Regions from separate parts of the Intestinimonas sp. MSJ-38 genome, predicted to be linked through region 1. Evidence: predicted binding sites of a transcription regulator. Region 1 holds the regulator's gene; each other region holds the start of a gene.
The links. The regulator LexA, encoded in region 1, represses DNA repair genes until DNA is damaged. The targets are predictions, from matches to a motif close to CNAACANNTGTTNG.

Region 1 (4,261 bases):
ACGCCCTTTTGCTTCTTTATTGTTGTGGGGGGAATAAAGAGAGGTATGTTGCTGATATCATAATAACACACTCAAAAAAAAAGATGTGGACGGTTTGTAAAAAAAATTTGAAAAATATATTATTTCTCCCCTTGGTAAAAGGCCAGATTCTGCTGTAATCGTTGGTTTTCCGGCTCTTTTTCCAAGGCCCTGGCTCCATAGAAACAGGCCTTCTCTTTTTGGCCCAGATGCCAGAAGGCCAGGGCGGACAGATCCCAGGGCACGCTGCCCCAGGCAAAATCTTCATTGATATAGGTTTTATCCCGCTGGGTAATGGCCAAAGCGCTTTGGCTCATGAGCAGCACTCCGGGCCAATTTTCTTCCTGGGAAAAATACCAGGCACACTCCACATACCCCTCCCGCAGGGAAGGAGCTTCCGCCACCGCCCGGTAAAACCAGCGCAGAGCCTCTTTCCGCCGCCCGGTCTCCAGACAGCACCGGGCCAGATAGCGCATGGAAGCGGCCCGCTCCGCTTCCCAGGTGGAGCGGGGGAGTGCCAGGTGGCGCAAAAGCTCCTCTTCGGCTTTGTTCCAATCCCCCTGATACATATACTCCCGGCCCAGGTAGTGAGCGCAGCGGGGGGCCTCCGGCTCTTCCCGGGCGGCCAGCTCCAAAAGGGGCAAGTACTGTCCCCGGGATTTCTGGGGATCGGGCCAGTGGTGCAGAGAGACCCCGGCAGCCTCTCCCAGGGCATATTCTTTTTCCCCCTGCCATTGCAGCACTTCGTGCACCGGATAATGCCACACAAAACCATGACGACGGTGGATCTTGTTCTGCCAGAATACCATGCCCTCTCTTCCATCTTCTCCATGGCTCCACACAAAGCGGCACCGGTATTGAGGGCAGGACTGCATCAGGGCCGCTTGTTCCAGCTTTTTTCGCCAGCCTTTTTCAAACACCTCATCCAGATCGGTACAGACGCACAGGTCGGCATCCTGGGGCACCAGATCCAGGGACAAATTGCGGGCTTTGTCAAACCGCCAGGGGACGACCTCCCGACAGGCCACCCAAGCCCCCCGGGAAGCCAGGGCGGCCGGAGTGCCGTCCTGGCTTCCTGTGTCCAGCACATAGACCCCATCGGCCTCTGACATGGAATCCATCCACCGGTCTGCAAAGGCTTTTTCGTCTTTGCAGATGGCATACACATAGATTTTCATGGCTCAGCCGTCCAACCGAAGCACGGTGAGGGACAGATCCTGATACAGGCCGTCTTCCAGGCAGATCACCTGGAGCTTTGCCCCCTGAGTGGCCAGAATCGCTCCCAGGGATGCGGTTTCCTTGCCCCGCCAAAGTCCTCCGGGCACGGCCTGGCCGTCCAGCAGCAGCTGAAGACCGGCTTCTTCACCGGAGTAATCCTGGGCCCGGCCCTGGAGCAGCACCAGATAGGCACCCTTTTCCAACCGGATGCCCTCTTCCTCCATACAGATGCTATCCCCCTGCTGAGCTGCCAGGGCCAGTTTCAGCGCCGTGTCTTTTTCCCCTCGCTGGCCGCCCACCACCGGGTCCACACCGGTGAGATAATCATGGGCGGGTGCATCCCAGGAACAGACACAGGAGCAGGAACAGGGCTCACAGGGGCAGGGAGGACAGGGGATACAGGGACGATTCTCTTTGTCCTCCTCTTTCTCCGGTCCGGAAGGACACTGGCAACTGAGACTTAGTCCCTCGGGCACCCACTGGCCGCTTTCTCTGGCCCATTGGAGAAGGGGGCTTTCGGGAAGGGACTGCTGCACCTCCTGCTGGAGCCCTTCCTTTTCCTCATAACTGCCGTCGGGCCGCACCCGCACCACCCGGCGTACCCGGTGAAGGAGCGGGGTTTCCTCCGTCTCCTCTCCGGAGGCCCGGCTGGTCTTTTGCTTCCAATCGATCTCCTTCAACAGGGATCCCTCCTTGTTTCTCGTAAAACTTTTCGATGGAGCCGGGGCAGTCCTCTCCCAGGCCCCAAAGCCATTACAATGACAGCATATGCCGCAGCAGAACTTCCTGTGCCCATCCAAAACCGTTTTTCCATGGATCGGAACAAATGTTTGCCTCATCCCGTATTTTATGGTATACTATATACAATTCTATGCCATAGACCGTCCCTTGAGGTGATCCCATGAAAAAACTCAGTCCCATGCGCCAAAAGATTTTGGACTATATCTCCCGCTATACCGACGAAAATGGCTATCCTCCCGCCGTGCGGGAGATCTGCCAAGCGGTGGGGCTCCGATCCCCCTCCACGGTCCACTCCCATCTGAAGATCTTGCAGGAAGGGGGATTTTTGGACAAGGGCGAGGGCCGCACCCGGTCCATCACCCTGAAAAACCATCCCACCGGCGTGAAGAAGATCCCGGTGCTGGGAGTGGTCACCGCCGGCCAGCCCATCCTGATGCAGGAGGATATTCTGGGCTACATCCCCTTTGAATATCACAGCGGGGAATATTTTGCCCTGCGGGTCCGGGGCGACAGCATGATCGGGGCCGGTATCCTGGATGGGGACGATGTGATCGTCCGCCGTCAGGACACCGCCGATCAAAAGGCCATCGTGGTGGCCATGCTGGAGGATGAGGCCACCGTCAAGCGGCTGGACAAATCCAATGGCCATGTGCGCCTGCTGCCGGAAAACCCCGCCTATGAGCCCATCGATGGGGACGATGCTCAGATCCTGGGCCTGGTGGTGGCGGTCTACCGCCAATACCAGCGCTAGGTGTATCCCATGAGCCATCTCACAGACGATATCCGCACCCTGCGGGGTGTGGGGGAGAAGAAGGCCCAGCTTTTTCACAAGCTGGGCCTTTTCACCCTGGGAGACTGCCTGGAGCACTTTCCCAGGGAATATGAGGACCGCAGCCGCTTTTATCCCATCGCCCAAGCCCCCGTGGGGGAAAATTGCTGCATTCTGGCCACCGTGGCCCAGCCCCCTTCCACACGGCTGATCCGCAAAGGGCTGAGCATCACCAAACTGCGGGCCTTTGACGAAAGTGGCCAGATCGATCTGGTATATTTCAACCAGCCCTATCTCAGCTCTCAGCTGCGCCAGGGGGAGGAATACGCCTTTTTCGGCAAAATCGAAGGAACACTGCTGAAAAAACAGCTGACCAACCCTCAGTTTGAACCGGCCGGGCGAGGGATGATCACCGGACGATTGCTTCCGGTCTACCGTCTCACCGGCGGGCTGTCCCGCACGCTGATGCTCCAGGCCACCTCCCAGGCCATCCAGTATACCGACGAGCTCACCGAAAGCCTGAACGAAGAAATCCGCCAGCAATATGACCTGTGCCACATCCGCTATGCCTATGAAAACATCCACTATCCCGTCCATCGGGAAGCCCTGGAAGAGGCCCGGAAACGGGTGATTTTTGAGGAGTTCTTTCAGTTTGCCTGCGGTTTGCAGCTGATGGGACAGCAGAATATCACCGCCCAGGGCATCGGGCTCACCTGGTATTCTCCAGAGGAATTCTACCAGGTTCTTCCTTTCTCTCCCACCGGCGCCCAGCGGCGGGCTGTGGCCGAGGCCTTTGCCGACATGACAGGAGGCAAACGGATGAGCCGCCTGGTGCAGGGGGATGTGGGCAGTGGCAAAACCATGGTGGCCGCCGCCTGTCTGTGGCTGGCCGCCAAAAACGGGATGCAGGGGGCGCTGATGGCCCCCACCGAGCTTCTGGCCCGGCAGCATTACGAATCCCTCCAGCCGCTGATGGAGCAATGCGGCATCTCCTGCGCTCTGCTCACTGGCTCCACACCCAAAAAACAGCGGGAAACCATGCTGGAAAAGTTGGGTCAAGGGGAGATCTCTGTTCTCATCGGCACCCATGCCCTCATCGAAAACAATGTGGTCTTTTGCCGTCCGGCCCTGACCATTACCGATGAACAGCACCGCTTCGGCGTGCAGCAGCGGCAGCTTTTGTGGGACAAGGGGGCGGACACCCATTCTCTTGTGATGAGCGCCACGCCCATTCCCCGCACCCTGGCCCTGATGCTCTACGGCGATTTGCAGGTGTCGGTGCTGGACGAACTGCCCCCGGGACGCAAACGGGTGGAGACCTACGCCGTGCCCCCCAGCTATCGCCCCCGGCTGGATGCCTTCATCCAAAAACAGGTGCAGGAAGGGGGACAGGTGTACATCGTCTGTCCTCTCATCGAAACCGAAGAAGGGGAGGACGAGCGGCAATCGGCGGTAGCTTATGCCAAAGCACTGCAGCAGCGGGTTCCCCAGGTGTCCATCGGCCTGATGCACGGC
Region 2 (4,261 bases), on a different contig from region 1:
TACCACTGGATTTTTCCAACGAATTTCTTAACAATTCATGACAGGATCAGGCTTTCTGCGGCTTTTTGTTCCCCTCCAGCAGGACCCACACATCTTCTTCACTTTCCATCCCATCGTAATCGCCGGTGAGCAGGCCTGGGTGGTGGTACACGATTCCATCCTTTTCTCCTTCTTCCAGCCGGTCCATTATTTTTTCCATACCGAATTTGCTGATATACCCCACAAAAGCCTGGGTCCGAAGGCTTTGCAGCACCGGGGCCTGGCAGGGGAATTCTTCACATTGCCAGCACCCTTCCAAGGCCCTGCTTTGGGCACACTCATAGGGGCGGCACCGTTCTTTTTCCGGACAGGTGCCTTCCCGGCAACCAAGACACCCTTCTTTTCCTTCACACAAACAACAGGCTAGGCCGCAAAAACCTATTCCCTTTTCCCGGTTCATTTTCAGTCCTCCTTTTTCAGCAGGGCGGCAGGGCGGATGGCCCCGGGACCGAATTTATCCCATATGCCGTCGATGGACTGGCTGAGTTTTTCTTTTTTCCCATCGTCAAACAGGCTCATCTGCCCCGCTTCCCGGGTGAGGCGAATGGCGGTGACCCCCAGCATCCGGATGGGCTTATTCTCCTTCCAGGAGCGCTGATAAACCTGCCAGGCCGCCTGAAACAGAGGCGTCATGACATTTTCCGGCTCATCCAGTTTGCCCTGACGGTCGATGGTGACAAACTGAGGGTCTTTGATGGTGACCTGCACCCCCCAGCAGCGCATTCCCTGGCGCCGCAGCCGCCAGGCCACATCCTCGCACAGAGCCAGAAGCTCCCGGCGCACCGCCTCATCTCCCACCACATCCTGGCGGAAGGTGCGGTTGCGGCCAATGGACTTAGGGTCCTCCCCCTCCCCCCAGCGGCGCACCGGGTCTTCCTCCAGGCCGTGCACCGCCAGATACAGACTGGCTCCATGCTTGCCCATCATCTCTTCCAGCGTTTCCCGGCTCTGCCGGGCCAGATCACCAATGGTGCCGATGCCCTTCTGCCGCAGCCGGGCCGCCGTCACGGCCCCCACCGACAGCATCTGTTCAATGGGCAAAGGCCAGAGGATCTCCGGCACCTTTTCCCGGGGAATGCAGGTGACAGCGTCAGGCTTTTTCAAGTCGCTGCCTATTTTGGCAAAGGTCTTGCAAAAGGACACCCCCACCGAAACGGTGAGCTGCAACTCCTCCTTCACCGCCCGGCGGATGCGGTGGGCGATCTCCTCCCCTGTTCCAAACAAAGCCTGGCTCCCCGTCACATCCAGATAACTTTCGTCGATGCTGGCCGGCTCCACCTGATCGGTAAACCGGCGGTAAATGGCGTTGGCCTTTTCATAATACTGGTGATACAAATCGTGATGAGGGGGCAAAAGCAACAGTTCCGGACACTTTTTTCTGGCCTGCCAGATGGTCTCCGCCGTTTTGACGCCCCGCTGCTTGGCCAGCTCATTTTTGGCCAGAATCACGCCGTGGCGGGCCTGGGCATCTCCCCCCACCGCCATGGGCACATCCCGGGCCTCCGGATGGAAGATCATCTCCACCGAAGCATAAAAGCCGTTCATATCCACATGCAGGATCTGCCGGCCCATGTTCTCCCCTCCTTTGTCTCAAACGAATGTTCTGTTTTTATCATATCACACTCCCCTGCCCCTTTACAAGTAGTATGAAAATCCGCTATAATGTATATATATCGCCCTTCGGGGCAGGAAAAGGGGAGAAAAACCAATGGATCGGATCGAAGAAAAAATCTGTCAGATCATCGACAGCAAAAAAGACGAGATCATGGCCTTTGGCCGGGATATCTTCTGCCACGCTGAGCTGGGATACAAAGAACATCGCACCAGCCAGAAATTTGTGGAAGAAATGGAAAAACTGGGCCTCACTTGTGAGACCGGCCTGGCCATCACCGGCGTGAAAAGCTATCTCAAGCCCAAGGGAAGCCAGGAAGGCCCCACCTTGGCGGTGATCGGTGAGATGGACGCCCTGCCCATTCCCAATCATCCCGACGCCTGGAGCGAAACCGGTGCTTCCCATTGCTGCGGCCACAATGCCCAGCTCACCGGCGTTGTGGGTGCGGCCATAGCCCTCTGCGACCCGGAAGTGGCCCAGGCCATGGGAGGCAATCTGTGCTTCATGGCGGTGCCGGCCGAAGAATTTGTGGACATCGAGTTCAAATCCCAGATGATGAAAGATGGCAAGTTGGGCTACGGCGGCGGCAAATGCGAGCTAATCCGCCTGGGAGCCTTTGACGATATCCAGATCGCCCTGGGCCACCACACCTTCCCCGGCGCCGATTACGGCATCTATAACAGCAGCAGCAACGGCTTTGTGAACAAGACTGTCACCTTCCAGGGCCGCTCCTCCCACGCCGCCGACGCCCCTCACGAGGGCATCGACGCCCTGAACGCCGCCACATCGGCCATGGTGAATATCGCTTTGCAGCAGGAGAGCTTCCGGGACGAGGACACCGTGCGGGTCCACGGTTTTATCTCCGGCGGCGGCACCGCCGTCAATGTGATCGCCGATCATGTGACCATGCAGTATTCCGTCCGGGGCAAAACCCCCGAGGCCTATCTGGACGCCGCCAAAAAGGTGGACCGCTCCCTGAAGGCCGCCGCCATGGCCACCGGCTGCGGCGTTACCATCGAAACCATGGCTGGCTATATGTCCGGCGTGGTCAATCCGGATACCCAGGTACTGGAAAGTGTCCTGCAGGATCTGGACGCCATGGGCCCCTATCACCATCGCCGGGATATGCTGACCCACGCCACCGGCAGCGATGACTTCGGTGATGTGGCCACGCTGATGCCCCTGGTTCATTTCTGCACCGGCGGCTATGTGGGCAACCTCCACAACCCGGATGTGCGGGTGGAAGACGAGTACCTGGCCTATGTGGTCACCGCCAAGATCTTCGCCCTCACGGCCTACCGGCTGATGAAAAACGGCGCGGAAAAGGCGAAAGAAAACATCGAGCACTACAAGGCTCCCATGACCAAGGAAGAATACCTGGCCTTCATGGATGGGATGCAGCGCACCGAAACCGTCGATCCCGAACCCCTGCCCATTGTGGGAAAAGAATAAATCCATACAGAAAAGGCCCCCGGCGGAAGCTTTCCGCCGGGGGCCTTATTGTTGTTTTCATCGGGGCAGCGTGGCAATCTCCTCCACCTGCACATCTTCCTCCTGTATCAGCTCTTTCACCCGGGGAATGTCCTCCACCTGGGACAGCCGGACAGAAACCCCGCAGCAGACGCTGCACTCCCGGGGCGTTGGGGCCAATGTGCAGGGAATCTTCTCCCCTTTCAGCCGCTGGTATAATCGCAGGGCATTGGTGTGATTGGGAAAAATCACATACCCCACCATCTGGGAAGAGTCCATGTTATTCGCCCAGCATCTCCAGGAAGGCGCCGATGCGGGTACGCAGCTGAGCCTCGTCCTGATCGGTGTAGTCGGTTTCCAGACCCAGCACCGGGATGCCCTTTTCCTTCAAGGCCCGTTCCACATGATAGCCTTCGGAATCGTACAGGCTGCAGAACTTCAGGTTCACATCAATGACGCCGTCCACCTGGTATTCCTCCGCCAAACGCAGGATGTCGTCGATCCGGGCGGTGTTGGGGGTGAAGCAGGCACAGTTGATGTTCATATAACGGCGGGCCAGGGCTTCGATCTGGCCATCCAGAGTGGTCTGGGTCTCATCCACCAGCTTTTCGAAGTACCGGGTACCGGTGCACATCTCTTCGGCCACCACGGCGCCGCCGCTGGTTTCGATGATGTGGTGCAGCTTCCAGTTGGGCACAGCCAAAGGTGTACCGGTGAGCAGGATGCGCTTCTGGCCCTGGGGGAAAACGCTGACGCCGTTCTTGATGCGCTCGTCCAGCTCGTCGCACAGCTTGTTGGTCATCTGGGTGAAGCGGGTAGGATCGTCATAGAAGGCGATCTGGGAGATCACCAAAGCGTCCTTGCCGCTGATGGGCAGGTTCTTGTTTTTCCGGGTCTCATAGAGACGGGCCAGGGCCCGGCGCTTGTCGTTGATCAGCTTGATGGCAGCGCCCAACTTTTCCGGAGTCACCTTGTTGCCAGTGACTTCCTCCACCTTTTCCATGAACAAACGGATCTCATAGGCCCAATCCTGGATGTCCTTTTCCCGCTTCATCTGGGGCAGCTGCATCACATAGGTGGGCACATCCTCACCCAGGATCTCCCAGGCCTTCTTTTTGCCATCACAGGTGGTCTCGCCCA
Region 3 (4,261 bases), on a different contig from region 1:
AGGGATGGAGCAGATCTGGTTGTTTTCGCTTTTGAAATAGGTGATCATATTTTCAACGCTCCTTTAAAAGCCCAGGCGCGCTGAAAACGCGGCGGGGCCGTGTGTGGTCATTCGGTGTCTGCAACTTTCAGGCTCAGGGCTCACGCCGCTCACTCCTTCTTTTCACGGATTCCGGAAAACCGGTTCCCTCCAGGGGCAAAACCATTATAGACCTGATTCTCCTTGTTTGCAATCCTTTTTACACAAATTTTAGCTTCTAGAGCATCGCTTCTCCCGACTGCTTTGTTTTTCTCTTTAAATCGCCCGTTTTCTCCTGTTATCTTCCTTTTCACTTATTTTATCCTCCAAAATTCTCCTTGGTTTTTCGTACCAAATGACGAACAATTCCCCCTTTTCATTCGGCTCCCAATCGTGTATACTGTGTTTGTCAATCAACCTGACAGAGTAGGCGGATATGGGTCAAGTGCTGAAGGGACGGGGAGTTGCCCTTGGGACGAAAAGCCGTTTTGGCTTGCCGTAGATTCGCCGCATCCCGCTGTCACATACCGGAGCGGCGGCCAGACCTCCTCTATGTGGCAATCACAAACTGAGGAGGTATTTTTTTATGCCTGAAAAAACCTATCTGTCCCCCCTGAGCCCCGCTTTCTGGATCGCATCGGTGAAAGAATTCAAACACCTGCGCACTCTGGTGATCGCCGCTTTGCTCTCGGCCATCTCCATTGCCATGGGCGGCCTTTTCATCCCGGTGAGCGAAAGCCTGCGGGTGTATTTTTCCTTTATCCCCCGCGCCATCCTGGGCGCAGTGTGCGGACCTGTGGTGGGCCTGGTGGCCGGAGCGGTCATCGACCTGACGGAGTTTTTCCTCTTCCCCTCAGGTTTCAGCTTTTTCCCTGGCTATACCCTGAACACCATGCTGGGCGTTTTCTTCTATGGACTGTTCCTCTACCGGCAAAAGCCCAACCTGCCCCGGCTGGCCGGCGCCCGTATCTGCATTGCCTATCTCATCAATGTGGGGCTCGGCTCTCTGTGGAACGCCATTCTGCTGGGCAAGGCCTTCTGGTTCTATGCCGCCAAAAGCCTGGTGAAAAACACCGTGATGATCCCCATTGAAGTGATCGTCCTGCTGGTGCTGTTCAAGGCTCTGGAGCCGATCCTCCAGCGTTCCGGGCTGATGCCTTCGGCCAAGACCGGCGCCCGCCGCTGATTTCATACTCCCATCCTAAATAAAAAAGACGGGCTGCCGCCCGTCTTTTTTTCTGCGTTCCAAGGCCTTGCCAAAAACAGGCCGCCCCGTTACAATAGATATATATGTATGAAAAAACAAAGGGGAGCGGACACTATGGGTATACACGACGGCCACAGAGAACGGATGCGCCAACGCTATGACCAAATGGGCGCCGATGGGTTTCACGACCATGAAATGCTGGAAATGCTTCTCAGCTGCGCTCTGCCCCGGGTGGATACCAATCCCATTGCCCACGAGCTGCTTCATGTATACGGCTCGCTCCATGGCATCTGCCATGCGCCCCGGGAGTCTTTGCAGAAGATCCCCGGCATCGGCCCCAATGCCGCCACTTTGCTGCGGCTCATTCCCGGCCTGTGCCGGATGTACTATTCCGAGCAGGAGACCCATGTGATCCTGAACAGCCCGGAAAAATGCGCCGCCTATCTGATTCCCCGGTTCATCGGCCGGACGGTAGAAACCGTATTTCTCATATGCACCGACAGCAAACACCGTTTGCTCAGCTGCATCCTGCTGGCCACCGGCAACTTAAACAGCGCCGCCGTCAGCTCCCGCTCGGTGGTGGAAATCGCTTTGCGCTTCAATGCCGCCCATGTGATACTGGCCCACAACCATCCCAATGGAGTGGCTCTGCCCTCGGAAGAGGACCTGCACACCACCGACCGGTTGTTCAATGCCCTGGCCGGCGTCACGGTGCGCCTGGTGGATCACATCATCGTGGCCGACAATGACTATGTGTCCATGGCCGATTCCGGCTACTTTTCCATGAACACTTCCTATTATCCATAACATCCAGTATCCGGCAAATGGTTGTGTCGGAACAAATGTTCTGCTATAATGTTGCCAGAAGCGCCGCCTTATTTGGCGCGGCGCCTTTTACTGCCCAAAGCAAAGGAGGGGCACTATGCCGGAATTTCAGATCGTCAGCGATTACAAGCCTTCGGGAGATCAGCCGGAGGCCATCGAAAAACTGGCCCAAGGTGTGGAACTGGGTCTGCCGGAACAGACCCTTTTGGGCGTCACCGGCTCAGGCAAAACTTTCACCATGGCCAACATCATCCAAAAAGTGCAGCGGCCCACCCTGGTTCTGGCCCACAACAAAACCCTGGCCGCCCAGCTTTGCTCGGAGTTCCGGGAGTTTTTCCCCCACAACGCCGTGGAGTTTTTCGTCTCCTACTACGATTACTACCAGCCGGAGGCCTATATTCCCTCCACCGATACCTATATTGAAAAAGACTCCGATGTGAACAGTGAACTGGACCGGCTGCGCCACTCGGCCACCTCGGCCCTGTTTGAGCGGCGGGATGTGATCATCGTGGCCAGCGTCTCCTGCATCTACTCCCTGGGCGACCCTATCGACTATGCCAACATGGTGATCTCCCTGCGCACCGGCCAGGTACGGGACCGGGACGAGATCTGCCGCAAGCTGGTGGAGATCCAGTACGAGCGCAACGACATCAGCTTTGACCGCAACCGCTTCCGGGTGCGGGGAGATACCCTGGAGATCCATCTGGCCTACACTGACGACTACGCCATCCGGGTGGAGTTTTTCGGCGACGAGATCGACCGGATCTCCGAGATCAACATCGTCACCGGTCAGGTGCGCCGGGTGGTGGACCATGTGGCCATTTACCCCGCCTCCCACTATGTCACCCCCAGGGACAAGCTGGAAGTGGCCATCCGGGAGATCGAGGAAGAGGCCAAAGAGCGGGTGGCCTTCTTTGAAAAAGAGGGCAAACTCATCGAAGCCCAGCGGATCAAGCAGCGCACCGCCTATGATATGGAAATGCTGCGGGAAATCGGCTTTTGCAGCGGCATCGAGAACTATTCCCGGGTGCTTTCCGGCCGGGCTCCCGGCTCAGCTCCTCACACCTTGCTGGACTATTTCCCCAAAGACTTTTTAATGATCATCGACGAATCCCATGTGACCCTGCCCCAAGTGCGGGCCATGTACCATGGCGACCGGGCCCGGAAGGAAATGCTGGTGGACTACGGCTTCCGCCTGCCCTCGGCCTTTGACAACCGGCCGCTCAACTTCCCGGAATTCCAGGAGCGAATCAACCAGGTGATCTATGTCAGCGCCACCCCGGGAGAATACGAGCGCACCCGCTCTTCCCAGACGGTGGAGCAGGTCATCCGCCCCACGGGACTTCTGGACCCGGAGGTCATCGTCCGGCCGGTAGAAGGCCAGATCGACGATCTGATCGACGAGATCCGCCAGCGGGAAAAACAGAAGGAACGGGTGCTGGTCACCACCCTTACCAAGCGGATGGCCGAGGACCTTACCGACTATCTCCGCCAGGAGGGCATCGCCTGCCGGTATATGCACCACGACATCGACACCATCGAACGGATGCAGCTTTTGCGCGATCTCCGTTTGGGCGAATTTCAGGTGCTCATCGGCATCAACCTTCTGCGGGAAGGTCTGGACCTGCCGGAAGTGTCCCTGGTGGCCATTCTGGACGCCGACAAGGAAGGCTTCCTGCGCAGCGAGACCTCCCTCATCCAGACCATCGGCCGGGCGGCCCGAAATGCCCACGGCCAGGTGATCATGTACGCCGATACCATCACCCCCTCCATGGACCGGGCCATCCGGGAAACCCAGCGCCGCCGGTCCATTCAGGACGATTACAACAAGCGCCACGGCATCACCCCTAAAACGGTGTTCAAAAGCGTGCGGGATGTGATCGAGATCTCCCGGGACGCCAGTACCCTGGCCATGCCGGCGGACAGCCTGAAAAAAATGACCAAGAAACAAAAGGAACTGACCATACAGAAGCTGGAAAAGGATATGCAGGAAGCGGCCAAGATGCTGGAATTCGAATACGCCGCCGTGCTCCGGGACCAGCTGAAAAAGCTCCGGGAGGAAAAATAGCCTCCCCATCCCAGAAGAAAGGCCCCCGGGGTATCATCCTCCGGGGGATTGGTTTGGAAAAATATGATCGACAAAATCATCGTCAAAGGGGCTCGGGCGCACAATCTGAAAAATGTGGATGTGACCATTCCCCGGGATACCCT
Region 4 (4,261 bases), on a different contig from region 1:
ACATCTTCCAACTGGGGGAGGGATCTTTCCATGGTTTCCACCTCGCATTAAAAATAGTCTATTTAATGACCTGACCCTATTGTACCATCTCATTAAAAAATGTCAATGCTTTTTCTTCGTTTTTGGCCGGAGGCGGGGTGAGCTCGGTGAGAAATTCCCAGAAGCGTTTGGGCATATGGGTCATGCGGCAGCGGGGATTCTCCCGGGCCGGGATGGCCAGGGTGTTGTAAAAGGCCCGCCACATATTCTGGATCTCCTCTTCCTCGGGGGAGGGGGCGGGCATGTCCAGGCATTCCAGAGGCAGCACCTGGGGCCGTTTCCCCGGCTGGTGGAGAAGGGCCATGCGGTGGGTGATATCCCAGATCAGAAAGGGCTGATCGGAGAACCGGCGGCAGAAATGGCCGCTGATCAGGGGAAGCACCTGGTTTTTGGGCCGGATGCGGGAGACATAGACCCCGGTTTCACAGCGGGAAAACCGGATGAAGCCGGTGAGCAGATGGGCTTCGTTTTTGGCCTTCCGGATGGCGGAGAGCAGGGAGCACAAAGGCTCCCTTGTCAGCTGGGCCAGCAGCTGCGGCCCCTCCTGGAAGCCCTGGCGCAGGAATTTCAGCAGCAAATACTCCCGCTGGGGCAGGCGGGTGAGGAATCCTTCCCGCACAATGTCCACCCCGCGGCTGCCCAGGGTGCGCTGGACTCCGGCCAGCACCCGCCGGGCCTTCTGGGGGTCTGTTTCCACGAAGTGGCTGTCAAACAGCAAAGGCTGCTCCTCTTCCTCCTGGGAGAGAAAGAGCATGGGCTCCTCCTTTTGGGCAAAGGCGTCGAAAACGCCGGAGAGAAAGCCATAAAAGCTGCCGTCATAATAATAGACTACATCGGACCGAGACATAACAGATTTTCCTCCTTTGGCAGTTGGGCGGGGGTGTCGAACAAAGAGAGCTGCGGATAGGGGCTGGGGCCTTCCCGCAGGCGCTGGAGCAGCAGGGCCTGCTCCAAAGGCTCCCGGGCATAGACCAGGCTTTCCAGGGCTTTGCCCCGGCAGGTGATAAAGTACCGGGCCCGTTTGAGCACCACTCCCAGTTTTTTCAGGCCCTCAAAGGTGAGGGGACAGTGGCGGCGGGTCTTGACGATGCGTTGGGCCGAGCGCACCCCCAGCCCGGGCACCCGCAGCAGCAGTTCATAGGGAGCGGTGGTCACTTCCACCGGGAACTGGTCCAGATGCCGCAGGGCCCAGGTGCATTTGGGGTCCAGGCGGGGGTCTAAGTTGGGGGCGTCCTCCTCCAGAATTTCCCCGGCGGTGAAGCCATAGAAGCGGAGCAGCCAGTCGGCCTGGTAGAGCCGGTGCTCCCGGAGCAGGGGCGGCTGGGTGTCCAGGGCGGGCAGCCGTTCGTCGGCCACCATGGGCAGATAGGCCGAAAAAAACACCCGTTTCAGCTGGTATTTCCGGTACAGGCTTTGGGTGAGCCGGAGGATCTGCAGATCCGATTCCCCGGTGGCCCCCACCATCATCTGGGTGCTTTGGCCCGCCGGGGCAAAGGCCGGGGCGTGGCGGAAGACCGTGAGATCCCGCCGGTTTTCCTGGATGCGCCCGGCGATCTGGCCCATGGGCCCCAGGATGCCCGCCTTGCTCTTCTGGGGGGCCAGCAGCTGGAGGGAGGCCTGGGAGGGCAGCTCGATGTTGATGCTCATCCGGTCGCACAGAAGGCCCAGGCGGGCAATGAGGCGGCTGTCGCAGCCGGGGATGGCTTTGGCATGGATATACCCGGCGAAGCGGTATTCCTGGCGGAGAATGCGGAGAGTTTCGATCATTTGTTCGGCGGTCTCGTCGGGGGAGCCGTGGACGGCCGAGCTGAGGAACAGGCCTTCGATGTAATTGCGGCGGTAGAAGTCCATGGTGAGCTGGGCCAGCTCGCGGGGGGTGAAGGAGGCCCGGGGCGTGGGGGCCGACCGGCGGTTCGTGCAGTAGCGGCAGTCGTAGGCGCAGTCATTGCTGAGAAGCACTTTCAGCAGGGAGATGCACCGGCCATCGGCGGAAAAGGAATGGCAGATGCCCTGGGCGGCGCAGGAGCCCGTTCCGCCGGGGATGTTCCGGCCCTGGGTGCCGCTGGAGGTGCAGGCCACATCGTATTTGGCGGCGTCGGTGAGGATGCGGAGTTTCTGGAGCCTGTCCACAAAACAGACCTCCTTTGTGTGAGAAAGTTCGAACAAATGTTTGTGCGTTATGGCTATTATAGCATACGAACATCTGTTTTGCAAGCGGCGAGCCGGCGGCGTGCCGCCGCGGCCATACTGCGCTGCCGGTCCGGTGTCCGGACGGCCAGGCGGTGCTGCCGCACCCAGTCAAGCAACCAAGCAAAATGATGCAATCTGCTTCACAATCCCCCCTGTCCGCCTGCGGCGGTCTGTCCCCCCTTTGCACAAGGGGGGCTGTGGCGAGCCGGCGGTGAGCCGCCGCGGCCATACTGCGCTGCCGCGCTGGGCAAGCCCAGTGCCTGGGCTGTCATACTCTCTTTGCCCAGGCAAGCACAACGAGCCAAGGCAAAGACAGTATGGCCGTCCGGCCACCGGACCTCCCTTGTGCAAAGGGAGCTGTCGGCGAACGCTGACTGAGGGATTGGCGGAGTACCGCCGCTGGCCACCTGTGCTGCCGGTCCGGTGTCCGGACGGTCAGGCGGTGCTGCCGGTCCGGTGTCCGGACGGTCAGGCGGTGCTGCCGGTCCGGTGTCCGGACGGTCAGGCGGTGCTGCCGCACCCAGTCAAACAACCAAGCAAAATGATGCAATCTGCTTCACAATCCCCCCTGCATGGCTTTGCCATGCTGTCCCCCCTTTGCACAAGGGGGGCTGTGGCGAGCCTCCGCCGCCGTTCCTGTCTTTGCCGGATCGCACACAACCATCCTTTTCTGCGACATTGGGCCAGGACTTCACCCGGGCTTCTACCGGTGTTGGCTTGCCAGCGCCGGAGCAATTAGGCGTAGCAGCGCATACAGCCTGGGAGAGTTTTGGGTCCAGCGTCACGCTGGCGTCACGCTGGTGGGCAAATTACACAGTTTTGGCGCTGGTTTTTTTCCTTCTCCCCGCCTTGCAAGAAAGGGAAGGGAGGGTTTATAGTATGAAGTATCGAGTGCAAAAACTTTGCAGGAGGGAAGATACCATGAGCTACACACAAGACCTGAGTCAGCTGATCCAGAACCGGAGTGACGAATTCATCTCCATCAGCGATGATATCTGGGGCTTTGCCGAGTCCCGGTTCCAGGAGTTCCGTTCCTTTGAGCGCCAGGCCGCTTACATGGAGCAGGAGGGCTTCCGGGTGAAGAAGGGCATCGCCGGGGAGGACACCGCCTTTATCGCCGAATACGGCTCCGGCAAACCGGTCATCGCCCTGTTGGGTGAATACGACGCTCTGTCCGGCCTGAGCCAGAAGGCCGACGAGCCCAGCCGCTGTCCCTTGCAGGAGGGCGGCGACGGCCACGGCTGCGGCCACAATCTCCTGGGCACGGCCTCCCTGGCGGCTGCTGTGGCCCTGAAGGAATACATGGCGGAAAAGGATCTGCCCGGTACCATTCGTTATTATGGCTGCCCCGCCGAAGAAAATGCCGGCGGCAAGGCATTCCTGGTGCGGGATGGCGCCTTTGCCGACTGCGACATCGCCATCACATGGCATCCCGGCTGGATGAACCAGGTGACCCCCTCCGGCTCCCTGGCCAACTTCCGGGTATTCTACACCTTCCACGGCAAATCGGCCCATGCCGCCGGTGCGCCCCATCTGGGCCGCTCCGCTCTGGACGGCGTGGAGATCATGGATGTGGGCGTCAACTATATGCGGGAGCATATGATCGACGAGGCCCGCATTCACTATGCCATCATCAACACCGGCGGTACCGCTCCCAATGTGGTGCAGTCCGAGGCCCAGGTGCTCTATGCCATCCGGGCCCCCAAGGTCACCCAGGTGAAGGAGCTGTTTGAGCGGGTGAGCGACTGCGCCCGCGGCGCCGCCCTCATCACCGGCACCACCGTGGACATCCGCCAGGTGGCCGCCTATTCCGATTATCACGCAAACGATGTGATCAGCGAAAAACTGGGCGAACATATGAAGGAGCTGCTGCCCATCGGCTACACCGATGAGGAGCTGGAGTATGCTAAGAAATTCCAGGAGGTCATCACCGATCTGGACAAAGCAAACCTGAAGGACACCGCCAAGAAGCTATGTGGAAAGGACAGCGGCAAGGTTCTGGAAAAGCCCCTGTTCGATTTCCTGGTGGAAA

Region 2: dinB (DNA polymerase IV) is a predicted target of LexA. The motif match lies at 1,631-1,644, and genes of this name have one in related genera.
Region 3: uvrB (excinuclease ABC subunit UvrB) is a predicted target of LexA. The motif match lies at 2,061-2,074, and genes of this name have one in related genera.
Region 4: KQI26_RS04635 (putative DNA modification/repair radical SAM protein) is a predicted target of LexA. The motif match lies at 2,199-2,212, and genes of this name have one in related genera.

Annotation. Positions count from the first base shown of each region.
Region 1 is NZ_JAHLPO010000002.1:145,181-149,441, reverse strand. It holds gene KQI26_RS02005 (glycosyl transferase family 2) at 120-1,196, opposite strand; gene KQI26_RS02000 (hypothetical protein) at 1,200-1,916, opposite strand; gene lexA (transcriptional repressor LexA) at 2,138-2,728, shown strand; gene recG (ATP-dependent DNA helicase RecG) at 2,738-4,261, shown strand, end outside.
Region 2 is NZ_JAHLPO010000006.1:77,760-82,020, forward strand. It holds gene KQI26_RS05630 (DUF3795 domain-containing protein) at 47-439, opposite strand; gene dinB (DNA polymerase IV) at 442-1,611, opposite strand; gene KQI26_RS05640 (amidohydrolase) at 1,748-3,103, shown strand; gene KQI26_RS05645 (DUF3343 domain-containing protein) at 3,161-3,400, opposite strand; gene KQI26_RS05650 (double-cubane-cluster-containing anaerobic reductase) at 3,402-4,261, opposite strand, start outside.
Region 3 is NZ_JAHLPO010000004.1:182,275-186,535, reverse strand. It holds gene KQI26_RS04430 (magnesium transporter CorA family protein) at 1-48, opposite strand, end outside; gene KQI26_RS04425 (hypothetical protein) at 150-332, opposite strand; THF riboswitch at 439-540, shown strand; gene KQI26_RS04420 (folate family ECF transporter S component) at 605-1,204, shown strand; gene KQI26_RS04415 (RadC family protein) at 1,340-2,032, shown strand; gene uvrB (excinuclease ABC subunit UvrB) at 2,148-4,118, shown strand; gene uvrA (excinuclease ABC subunit UvrA) at 4,182-4,261, shown strand, end outside.
Region 4 is NZ_JAHLPO010000005.1:42,429-46,689, forward strand. It holds gene KQI26_RS04625 (metalloregulator ArsR/SmtB family transcription factor) at 1-32, opposite strand, end outside; gene KQI26_RS04630 (TIGR03915 family putative DNA repair protein) at 77-886, opposite strand; gene KQI26_RS04635 (putative DNA modification/repair radical SAM protein) at 868-2,169, opposite strand; gene KQI26_RS04640 (M20 family metallopeptidase) at 3,151-4,261, shown strand, end outside.